2 linked regions of the Methylorubrum populi genome follow. The protein of the gene in region 2 interacts with the protein of the main gene of each other region in a pairwise test. Links are inferred from orthologs where the notes say so. Each region holds a gene or a part of one and is shown on either strand. Other genes may lie near its edges.

Region 1 (6,169 bases), 3.1 Mb from region 2 along the record:
GGCGGTCGGCCTCGAAGTGCCGCTCGTCGTGCGCCTGGAGGGTACCAATGTCGAGGAGGGCAAGGAGATCATCCGGAACTCCGGCCTCAACGTCATCCCCGCGGACGATCTCGACGACGCCGCGCAGAAGATCGTCGCCGCGGTGAAGAAGGGCTGAGCTGACCGATGTCCATCCTGATCGACCAGAACACGAAGGTCATCTGCCAGGGCTTCACCGGCAAGAACGGCACCTTCCACTCCGAGCAGGCCATCGCCTACGGCACCAAGATGGTCGGCGGCACGAGCCCAGGTAAGGGCGGCTCGACCCATCTCGGCCTGCCGGTGTTCGACACCGTGGCCGAGGCCCGCGAGGCCACCGGCGCCGACGCCTCGGTTGTCTACGTGCCGCCGCCCGGCGCCGCGGACGCGATCTGCGAGGCGATCCAGGCCGAGATCCCGCTGATCGTCTGCATCACCGAGGGCATTCCGGTGCTCGACATGGTGCGGGTGAAGCGCGCGCTGGAGGGCTCGAAGTCGCGCCTGATCGGGCCGAACTGCCCCGGCGTCGTCACCGCGGGCGCCTCGAAGATCGGCATCATGCCGGCCAACATCTTCAAGCCGGGCTCGGTCGGCATCGTCTCGCGCTCCGGCACGCTGACCTACGAGGCGGTGTTCCAGACCTCGAATGCCGGGCTCGGGCAGACGACCGCCGTCGGCATCGGCGGCGACCCGGTCAAGGGCACCGAGTTCATCGACATGCTGGAGCTGTTCCTCGCCGACCCGAAGACCGAGTCGATCGTGATGATCGGCGAGATCGGCGGCTCGGCCGAGGAAGAGGCGGCGCAGTTCCTGGCCGACGAGGCCAAGCGCGGGCGCAAGAAGCCGATGGTCGGTTTCATTGCCGGCCGCACGGCGCCTCCCGGTCGCCGCATGGGCCATGCCGGTGCCATCATCTCCGGCGGCAAGGGCGGCGCCGAGGACAAGATCGCGGCGATGGAGGCGGCGGGCATCCGCGTGTCGCCCTCGCCGGCCCGTCTCGGCTCCACCCTCGTGGAAGTGCTGAAGGGTTGATGGGGTCTGTAACCGGGTCCTGCGCGGTTGTGTTGCACCGCACGCAAGCGCCTGCGACCCATATGAAAGACGATGTCGGGGCGCGCCCGCGCCCCGGCCGGATCCGGAGGCGCGACGCGGGGCGGTAGCCCCCCGCTCAGCCCTGCCACCGGATCGGACACGACGCGGCGGCCCGCTGGAACAGCGCCGCCCGAGCGGTAGGACAGGCAGCGATGGCACGCCAGGACGCGAACGAAGCCCTTCTCCAGACCTCCTTCCTCTACGGCGCCAACGCCGCCTGGATCGAGGAGCTGCAGGCGGCCTATGCCCGCGACCCGAACTCGGTCGATCCCGAGTGGCAGCAATTCTTCAGGGAGCTGGGCGAGGACGACGCCCTGGTGAAGAAGAACGCCGAGGGCGCGTCCTGGGCCAAGCCCAACTGGCCGGTGCCGCTCAACGGCGAGATCGTCTCGGCGCTGGACGGCAACTGGGGCGCCCTGGAAAAGGCGCTCGGCGAGAAGATCCAGGCCAAGGCCCAGCCCGGCAAGCCCGGCGACTCCGCCAAGGGCGCGGCGATCGTCGCCGCCACCGGCGTTTCGGTCGAGCAGGCCACCAAGGATTCCGTGCGCGCGATCATGCTGATCCGCGCCTACCGCATGCGCGGCCACCTGCACGCCAAGCTCGACCCGATCGGGCTCGCCCCGCGCGGCGACCACGAGGAACTGCACCCGCAGCATTACGGGTTCCAGGAGAGCGACTGGGACCGCAAGATCTTCCTCGACAACGTGCTCGGCATGGAATTCTCGACGATCCGCGAGATCGTCGCCATCCTGGAGCGCACCTACTGCCAGACGCTCGGCGTCGAGTTCATGCACATCTCCGATCCCGAGGAGAAGGCGTGGATCCAGGAGCGCATCGAGGGCAAGGACAAGGAGATCTCCTTCACTCCCGAAGGCCGTAGGGCGATCCTGAACAAATTGATCGAGGCCGAAGGTTTCGAAAAATTCCTCGATCTCAAGTATACCGGCACCAAGCGTTTCGGCCTCGACGGCAGCGAGTCGATGGTCCCGGCGCTGGAGCAGATCATCAAGCGCGGCGGCGCGCTCGGCGTCGAGGAGATCGTGCTCGGCATGGCCCATCGCGGCCGGCTGAACGTGCTCACCAACGTGATGGCCAAGCCCTTCCGCGCAGTGTTCCACGAGTTCAAGGGCGGCTCGGCCTCTCCCGCCGAGGTCGAGGGCTCGGGCGACGTGAAATACCATCTCGGCGCCTCCTCCGACCGCGCCTTCGACGACAACACCGTCCACCTCTCGCTCACCGCCAACCCGTCCCACCTCGAGATCGTCGATCCGGTGGTGCTCGGAAAGGTGCGGGCCAAGCAGGACCAGAAGGCCAAGCCGAACGTCGAGCGCCGCAAGGTGCTGCCGCTGCTGATCCACGGCGACGCGGCCTTCGCCGGCCAGGGCGTGGTGGCGGAATGCTTCGGCCTGTCGGGCCTGAAGGGCCACCGCACCGGCGGCTCGATCCACTTCATCATCAACAACCAGATCGGTTTCACCACCGACCCGCGTTTTTCGCGATCATCGCCCTACCCCTCGGACGTGGCGAAGATGGTGGAAGCCCCAATCTTCCACTGCAACGGCGACGACCCCGAGGCCGTGACCTTCGCCGCCAAGGTCGCGACCGAGTACCGCCAGAAGTTCGGCAAGCCGGTCGTGATCGACATGCTGTGCTACCGCCGCTTCGGCCATAACGAGGGCGACGAGCCGGCCTTTACCCAGCCGAAGATGTACCAGCGGATCCGCAAGCATCCGACCGCGCTGGAGACCTACGGCAAGAAGCTCGTCGAACAGGGCGACCTGACCCAGGAGCAGCTCGACGCCCGGAAGGCCGAGTTCCGCTCGATGCTGGAGAGCGAGCTCGACATCGCCGGCGGCTACAAGCCCAACAAGGCCGACTGGCTCGACGGGCGCTGGTCCGGCTTCAAGGCCGTGCGCGAAGACGTGGACGATCCGCGCCGCGGCCGCACCGGCGTGCCGACCGAGACCCTGCGCGACATCGCCACCCGGATCACCACGTCGCCGCCGGGCTTCCACCTGCACCGCACGATCCAGCGCTTCTTCGACAACCGCGCCAAGGCGGTCGAGACCGGCGTCGGCATCGACTGGGCGACCGCCGAGGCTCTGGCCTTCGGCTCGCTGCTGATCGAGGGCCATCGCGTCCGCCTCTCGGGCCAGGACGTCGAGCGCGGCACCTTCTCCCAGCGCCACGCCGTGGTGATCGATCAGGAGAACGAGCAGCGCTACACGCCGCTGAACTCCGTGCGCGAGGGGCAGGCGAGCCTGGAGGTCATCAACTCGATGCTCTCCGAGGAGGCGGTGCTCGGCTTCGAGTACGGCTACTCGCTCGCCGAGCCGAACTCCCTGGTGCTGTGGGAGGCGCAGTTCGGCGACTTCGCCAACGGCGCGCAGGTCGTCATCGACCAGTTCATCTCATCGGGCGAGCGCAAGTGGCTGCGCATGTCCGGCCTCGTGATGCTGCTGCCGCACGGCTACGAGGGCCAGGGACCGGAGCACTCCTCCGCCCGTCTGGAGCGCTATCTCCAGATGTGCGCCGAGGACAACATGCAGGTCGCCAACTGCTCGACGCCGTCGAACTACTTCCACATCCTGCGCCGTCAGCTGAAGCGCGACTTCCGCAAGCCGCTGATCCTGATGACGCCGAAATCGCTGCTGCGCCACAAGCGGGCGGTCTCGAAGATCGAGGACATCGCGGAGGGCTCGACCTTCCACCGCATCCTGTGGGACGACGCCGAGCACGACGAGAACGGCGTGAAGCTCGTGCGCGACGACAAGATCCGCCGCGTCGTGCTGTGCTCGGGCAAGGTCTATTACGACCTCTTCGAGGAGCGCGAGAAGCGCGGCGTCAACGACGTCTACCTGATGCGCGTCGAGCAGCTCTACCCGTTCCCGCTCAAGGCGCTGGCCAACGAGATGAGCCGCTTCCGCAACGCGGAGGTGGTGTGGTGCCAGGAAGAGCCCAAGAACATGGGCTCGTGGACCTTCGTCGAGCCCTATCTCGACTGGGTGCTGGGCCAGGCCGGCTCCGCCTCGAAGCGGCCGCGCTACGTCGGCCGCCCGGCCTCGGCCTCGACCGCGGTCGGCCTGATGTCGAAGCACCTCGCCCAGCTCCAGGCCTTCCTCAACGAGGCGCTGGCGGTCTGAGGCCGCCGGCCCCCTCTCGATTGATCCACCAACCGGGGCCGCGCCGCCCGAGGCGCGCCCCGAAACTCCGGTGAACACAGATTATGGCGACCGACATCCTCGTCCCCACGCTCGGCGAATCCGTCAGTGAGGCCACGATCGGCCGCTGGTTCAAGAAGCCCGGCGACACCGTGGCCGCCGACGAGCCCCTGGTGGAGCTCGAGACCGACAAGGTCACCCTCGAGGTGAACGCGCCGGCCGCGGGCCAGCTCGGCGAGATCCTGGTCAAGGACGGCGAGACGGTGGAGCCCGGCGCGGTGCTCGGCTCGATCGTCGAGGGCGGCAAAGGGGCTGACAAGGGGCCCGACAAGGGCGCGGGCAAGTCGGAGGTGAAGCCGGCCGCGAAGAGCGCCGAGCCGGCCGAGACCAAGACGGAGGCCCGCGCGGAGAAGGGCGACGGCAAGCCGGCCAAGGACGAGCCGGCCAAGGAATCCTCCGCCTCCTACGGCAGCCACGGCGATGCCCCGCCGGCCGGGGGCCGCGGCGCCGACGAGAGCGGCCCGGCGGTGGCCAAGCTCGCCCGCGAATCCGGCATCGATCCGGCCAGCCTCAACGGCAGCGGCAAGGACGGCCGCGTGACCAAGGGCGACATGCTCGCCGCGATCGACAAGGGCGTCGCGAAGGCGCCGGCTCAGGAGGCCAAGGCTCCGGCCCCGCCGCGGGCGCCCTCCGCACCGGACGACGCCGCGCGCGAGGAGCGCGTGCGGATGACGAAGCTCCGTCAGACCATCGCGAAGCGCCTCAAGAGCGCCCAGGACACGGCGGCGATGCTGACCACGTTCAACGACGTGGACATGGGCGCGGTGATGGCGCTCCGCTCGCAGTACAAGGACATCTTCGAGAAGAAGCACGGCACGAAGCTCGGCTTCATGGGCTTCTTCACCAAGGCGGTGATCGGCGCCCTCAAGGACGTGCCGGCGGTCAATGCCGAGATCGACGGGCAGGACCTCGTCTACAAGAACTACTACCACATCGGTATCGCCGTCGGCACCGATAAGGGCCTCGTCGTACCGGTGGTGCGCGACGCCGACGACCTGTCGATCGCCGGCATCGAGAAGAAGATCGCCGGCTTCGGCAAGAAGGCGCGCGAGGGCAAGCTCTCCATCGACGAGATGCAGGGCGGGACCTTCACCATCACCAATGGCGGCATCTACGGCTCGCTGATGTCGACCCCGATCCTCAACGCACCGCAATCGGGCATCCTCGGCATGCACCGCATCGAGGAGCGGCCGGTGGTGCGGAACGGTAAGATCGAGGCGCGGCCGATGATGTATCTGGCCCTCTCCTACGATCACCGCATCGTCGACGGGAAGGAGGCCGTGACCTTCCTCGTCCGCGTCAAGGAGGCCCTGGAGGATCCGGCGCGCCTCGTCCTCGACCTCTGATCCGAAGCGGCCGCATCGCTCCCCCTGCTGCCCCGCCGGTCCCGGCCGGAAGCAGGGGTTAAGCGCGGCCGACCGTGTGACCATGCCTCGATTGTCCGACCTGAGCCGGCGCACCGTCCTCGGTCTCGCCGCGGCGGCGGTCGGGGCGGGACTCGCGGCCTCGCTCGCCAAGCTCTTCCCGTGGCAGCGGGCGGGCCGCGATGGAGACCAGCCGGTGGCGGACGCGCCCTACGACGCCCGAGCGAACGACGCCAACCTGTCTGTGACCGGACTGACGGACGATGCGCTGCTGGCGCGCGGCATCACGCGCATGGCCCTCGGCGCGCTGCCCCTGCCGGGCGGGGCGGTGATCGCCGCCGATCCGCTGGTACAGCCCGACCGCCAGCCCTTCACCCGCAGGGTCGCGCCGGGCGACTATCCCGTCACGCTCTACCGCGCGCAGCACCGCGTCGCCCTGGCCGAGCTTCGCTTCGCCGACGGCACGCCGGCGCG
Region 2 (5,536 bases):
GGTTCACCCGGCCGGAGCGCGTGCGCAGGGTGGTGCGCCGCCCCGGCAGGGCCGGAGGCAGGGGGCCGGCCCGGTTCAGCCCAAGATGGCTCCAGGCGATCCAGGCGCCGGCCGCCGCGAGCGGCAGCAGAGCGAGGGCCTTGCCGCTCTTTCGTGTCACGGGATGGCTCGTGCCGCGCATGGTTCCTCCGTTCCGGCCTCGCAGCGGACAACGCGGGGCGGGGGCCGGCGTTGCTCCGATAGCCTGCCACCCACGGTTCACGCCGCGGCGGCTTCCCGTTAAGCTTGCAGGCGAACGAAGGGGGGAAGGAACCAGATGCCGGAGCGCCGCGTCCTCGCCATCATCGCCGTCCTGACGGGTTTCGGAGTGACGGTGCTGCCGACCACGGGGATGGCGTTCCTGATGCCGTGGGTGATGCAGCAGGGGGCGTACCCGGTCTCCACGGCCGCGGTGATCCAGTCGGCGCACACCCACGGGCTGATCCTGGGCGCACTGCCGATGGCGGCGCTGGCCGCGCGCCTCGGACCGCGGCACGGCTTCCTCGCCGCGCTCCTCGCCCTCACGGGGCTCGTCCCCACCGCGGCGCTGCCGCTCGACCTCGTGCCGCTGCTCGGTCTGCGCCTGGCTCAAGGCATCGCCACGGCGCTTCTCGTCTGCGCGGGATGGAGCCTGCTGCGCCGCCTCTTCGGCGAGGCGCGTCTCGGGCTCGGCCTCGGACTGGGGGAGGTGGCCGCCCTGCTGGCGCTGCTGGTGCTTCAGATGTCGGCTGGGTTCGCGCTGCCGCGGTTCGGAAGCCTCGGCATCCTCGTCCCCACCCTTCTCCTGGCGGGGCCGAGCCTGTTCCTCGGTCTCCTTGCCCTGCCGAAGGACGACGCCCCGCGGCCGCGCTTCGACGGGCTCGGCGCCGTCCTCTCGGTGCTTTGCTTTGGGCTGCTCCTGGCCGCGGCCGTGCTCGCGGCGATCCGGCCCGTGATGGCGCTGCTCGTGCTCAATCTCGGCCTGATGGGGTTGGGGCTGTGGATCTGGCAGCAATGGCGGCGGCCGGCGCCGCTGCTGCCGCTCGACCTTCTCCCGCGACCGGGATTCGCTTGGCCGCTCGCCGCGGCGCTCGTGGGCAACGGCGCCCTCACCGCGGCGGACACGGCGCTCATGCCCCCTCTCAACGCGCTCGACGGCCTGTTGCAGGACAGCGTCGGCATCGTCTTCCTGGGGCTTGCGGCCCTCAGCGCCGGGGCGGGCTTCACCGCCGGCCGGTCCGGCGCGCCGCGTCTCCCCCGGATCGGGATGGGGCTCGCGGCGGCCGGCCTCGCCGCCCTCGCCGTGGTGCCCCCGGAGGGCGGCGAGACGGCGCGCGCATGGCCGATCCTGGCCCTTGGCCTCCTCGCCTTCGGAATCGGCCGCGGCCTGTTCGTCGTCGGCAACGTCCTCGCCCTGCTGCGGGCCGCGCCGCCCGAGCGCAATGCCGCCGCGGCCGGATTGTTCGTCCTCGCGGGCGGGCTCGGGACGCTGCTCGGTCCGCTCTACCTCGTGCAGCTTCCGGCGCTGTTCGATGCGACCAAAGCGAACTCGTCCGGGCTCTGGCTGGGGCTCACGGCGGGGGCGGCGCTGGTCGCGGCTCTACTCAGCCGGTCGGGCACGGACCCGTCCGTCGATGCCGCGCCGGGGGGCGGGCGCCTTTCGCGGGAGCCCGTTTGAGCGACGGTTCTCCCGGCAGCCCGCCGCCGTGGCATCGACCGTTCCGGCGTGCTTCGGACAGGTTCGCGGCGGGACCCTCAGGCCGCCTCGATCTCCCCGCTCACCTCCAGCCACTCCTCCTCGGCCTTGGCCAAAGCCTCGGCGGCCTCGGCACGCATGCGGGCGAGGTCGCCGGCCTTGGCCGCATCCTTGAGGAAGGCGGTGCCGTCGGCCAGTGCCGCGTCGATCTTCTCGATCGCCCCCGAGAGCTTGGCCATCCGCGCCTCGATCGTCTCGAGCCTCTTCTTCAGCGGCGCCAGCGCCGCGCGCCGCTCCACCGCCGAGCGGCGCGCCTCCGCCTTCTGGCCGCCGGTGCCCTCGCCGGACGTGTCCACCCGTTCCGGACCGGCGAGAACGAGGCGGCGATAATCGTCCATGTCGCCGTCGAACGGCTTCACCGAGCCGTCGCCGACGATCCAGAGCCGGTCGGCGCAGGCCTCGATCAGGAAGCGGTCGTGGCTGACGAGGATCACCGCCCCCTCGTAATCGTTGATGGCCTCCACCAGAGCCTGCCGGCTCTCGATGTCGAGGTGGTTGGTCGGCTCGTCGAGGATCAGGAGGTGCGGCCCGTCGAAGGCGGCGAGCCCCATCAGCAGCCGCGCCTTCTCGCCGCCCGAAAGCTTCTCCACCGGCGTGTCGGCCTTTGACGCCGGAAAGCCGAGGCGGGCGGCGGCCGAGCGCACACGCGCCTCCGGCGCGTCGGGCATCCGGTCGCGCACGTGGGCCACCGCGCTCTCGGACGGGCGCAGCTCGTCGAGCTGGTGCTGCGCGAAATAGGCGACCTCCATCTTGGAGGAGCGCTTCAATTCGCCCGCGAGCGGCGGAAGCCGGCCGCCGATCAGCTTGCAGAAGGTCGACTTGCCGTTGCCGTTGGCGCCCAGAAGCGCCACCCGGTCGTCGGGGGCGAGCGAGAGGTTGAGCCCCGAGAGCACGACCCGCTCGCCGTAGCCGGCCTGCACCCGCTCCATGGCGACGATCGGCGGCGAGAGCGGCTTTTCCGGGCTCGGCAGGTGGATCACCGGCGCCTCGTCCTCGAGGAGCGCGGCGATCGGCTCCATCTTGGCGAGCCGCTTCATCCGCGACTGGGCCTGACGCGCCTTGGTCGCCTTGGCCTTGAAACGGTCGATGAAGCTCTGGAGATGCGCCCGCTCGGCATCCTGCTTGGCCTTCGCCTTAGCCTGGAGCACCCGCTTCTCGGAGAGCTGGCGCGAGAAGCTGGTGAAGCCGCCGCGGTAGATCGTCAGCTTGCCGCGGTCGAGATGCAGGATGTGATCGACGGATGTGTCGAGCAGTTCCCGGTCGTGGCTGATGATGATCGCCGTGCGCGGATACTTTTCGAGGTAGTCGTAGAGCCAGAGCGTGCCCTCGATATCGAGGTAGTTGGTCGGCTCGTCGAGGAGCAGCAGGTCGGGCTCGGAGAACAGGATCGCCGCGAGCGCCACCCGCATCCGCCAGCCGCCGGAGAAATCCGAGCAGGGCCTCCCTTGCGCCTCCGCATCGAAGCCCAGGCCGTGCAGGATCGCCGCGGCGCGGGCCGGTGCCGAATGCGCGCCGATATCGACGAGCCGCGTCTCGATCTCGGCCCGGCGCAGGCCGTCGGCCTCTTCCGCCTCGCGCATCAGCCGGGCGCGTTCGAGGTCGGCGGCGAGCACCACCTCGTGCAGGGTCTCGGGGCCGGCGGGCGCTTCCTGCGCCACCGCGCCGATGCGCATGCCCTTCGGCACCGAGACCGCCCCGGCGTCGGTCGGCAACTCGCCGAGAATCGCCCGGAACAGGGTGGTCTTGCCCGCCCCGTTGCGGCCCACCAGCCCGACGCGGGCCCGGTCGGGAATCGCGAAGGTCGCCGAATCGAGGATGACCCGCTCGCCGATGCGGTAGGTGAGATCGTTGACGCGCAGCATGAGCGGCGTTCTGGGGGCGGGCGCGCCTCAGTGCAAGAGCGCCCGCCCCGCGACCGCCCCGCGACTGTCCCGCGCCGTCCATTCCCGGCGCGTCCGCGAACGTTTTGCCAGCTTGAGCGTTCGGCTCGGACGAACAACGACAACAACGAGCGGAGGAACCATGGCCGAGCCGGATGTCGCCAAGCCGGGCTTCAAGGCGCCGCGCCCGCCCGAGCTGCTCTCGCCCTGGCGCACGGAGAAGCGCGTCGCCCTGCAGCAGGAGGCGCGGGATTTCGCCCGCGACGTGATCCTGCCGATCGCCGACGAACTCGACCCGCAGAAAGGCGAGATGCCCCGCGCGCTCATCGACCAGATGGCGGCGAAGGGCTGGTTCGGCATCACCATCCCCGCCGAGTATGGCGGGATGGGGCTCGGCGTGTTCGAGTACTGCCTGATCTCGGAGGAACTCGCCCGGGCGTGGCTCTCCACCGGCTCGATCCTGGCCCGCGGCCAGGGGCTCGGCACCCAGACCCTCGACGACGAGAGCCGCCGGGCGCTGCTCGCCAAATCCGCCAAGGGGCAGTGGATCGGATCGATCGCGCTGTCCGAACCCAAAGCCGGCTCGGATCTGGCCGGCGTGCAGACGCGGGCGGTGCGCGAGGGCGACGAATGGGTGCTCACCGGCACCAAGCGCTGGGCCGGCTTCGCGAAAGGCGCCGACTTTATCGAGGTCCTGGCCCGGGTACGCGACCCCGAGCCCGGCGAGCCGCGCTCGGCCGGGCTGGAGCCCTTCCTCGTCGTCAAGGAGCCCGGCACCTTCCCGAAGGGCATGACCGGCACGGTGATCGACAAGATCGGCTACCACGGCTTCCTCACCTTCGAGCTGACCCTCGACGGGGTGCGGGTGCCCGAGCGCGACCGGCTCACCGGCCTCTACGGCGACGAGGGGGCGGATGCGGATTCCGGCGGCTTCGCCTCGGTCCAGCGCGGCCTCAACATCGCCCGGGTCCACACCGCGGCCCGCGCCGTCGGCGTGGCCCGCGCCGCGGTGGAGGATTGCACAGCCTACCTTCAGGAGCGCGAGCAGTTCGGCCAACCGATCGGCCAGTTCCAGGCCCTGCGCTTCGCGCTGGCCGACATGGCGGCCGAGGTGGCCCAGGCCCGCGCCTACTGGCAGCAGGTGGCCCACCTCCTCGACGAGGGCCTGCCCGCCGAGAGCGAATCGGCCGGCGTGAAGCTGCTCGCCACCGAGATGGCGGTGCGGGTGACGAACCAGGCGATGCAGCTCCACGGCGGCAACGGCTACACCACCGAGCGGCGGATCGAGCGCTACTGGCGCGATGCGCGGCTCACCACGATCTTCGAGGGCACCAGCGAGATCCAGCGCCGCATCATCAGCGACCGGATGCTGCCGCGGGGATGAGGCCATGAGAGACCGCCGGCTCGACGGAAACACCGTCGGGCCGGCGGTAGGCAAGGGGTCAGGCCGACCCGATGCTCAAGGCTTGGAGGGCCGGGCCGGGCGTCGGGACATCGGCGAGGCCGATTGCTGCGACACGGAGGTCGCCGTCTGCAGGGGGCAGGCGTTACACTGGCAGACCGACAGCTCGCCGGTATAGGACGCATTGGTCCAGTTCCCGTTCCAGCCGGCGTGCTGACTGCAGATCGGGTTGCAGATTGCCGGCGCAGCGCTGTTGTTCGCGATCACCTGACCGGCCGAATAGTCGCATCCGCACTGATAATTCAGCCTGTAGTCCCTCTTGATGGTGTCCTTGACCGAATTCACCCAGTTTCTGGCGTCGGCATTGAGGGCGAACAGGATCGGATTGGTCTGCGTCAGTTTGAACATCTCCGCGTAGATCGGATATTTCGGCGCCAGTGCGTTGAACACGCTCGGCCGTGCCGGCATCAGGTATTGCGG

The links. The genes of interacting proteins can lie anywhere in the genome.
Region 1: the proteins of MPPM_RS22785 (region 2) and MPPM_RS08415 interact in binary tests that used the Escherichia coli proteins (3 or more experiments, as listed by UniProt). The link is inferred for Methylorubrum populi from one-to-one orthologs.

The regions. Positions count from the first base shown.
Region 1 is NZ_AP014809.1:1,824,870-1,831,038, reverse strand. What follows is about bases 891-4,453. They hold MPPM_RS08415 (2-oxoglutarate dehydrogenase E1 component), read left to right. Parts: upstream 891-1,262; coding sequence 1,263-4,253; downstream 4,254-4,453. Other genes in these bases: odhB (2-oxoglutarate dehydrogenase complex dihydrolipoyllysine-residue succinyltransferase), read left to right, coding at 4,337-4,453; sucD (succinate--CoA ligase subunit alpha), read left to right, coding at 891-1,050. Also shown: sucC (ADP-forming succinate--CoA ligase subunit beta), read left to right, coding at 1-157; more of sucD, read left to right, coding at 166-890; more of odhB, read left to right, coding at 4,454-5,677; MPPM_RS08405 (DUF4241 domain-containing protein), read left to right, coding at 5,769-6,169. UniProt on the Escherichia coli protein: E1 component of the 2-oxoglutarate dehydrogenase (OGDH) complex which catalyzes the decarboxylation of 2-oxoglutarate, the first step in the conversion of 2-oxoglutarate to succinyl-CoA and CO(2).
Region 2 is NZ_AP014809.1:4,928,570-4,934,105, reverse strand. Bases 1,206-4,135 are described here. They hold MPPM_RS22785 (ABC-F family ATP-binding cassette domain-containing protein), read right to left. Parts: upstream 3,637-4,135; coding sequence 1,774-3,636; downstream 1,206-1,773. Other genes in these bases: MPPM_RS22780 (acyl-CoA dehydrogenase family protein), read left to right, coding at 3,797-4,135; MPPM_RS22790 (MFS transporter), read left to right, coding at 1,206-1,696. In the rest of the region: MPPM_RS22795 (alpha/beta hydrolase), read right to left, coding at 1-181; more of MPPM_RS22790, read left to right, coding at 317-1,205; more of MPPM_RS22780, read left to right, coding at 4,136-5,038; bcmE (thiamine pyridinylase), read right to left, coding at 5,114-5,536. UniProt on the Escherichia coli protein: Genetic data indicate it may be involved in ribosome assembly or function.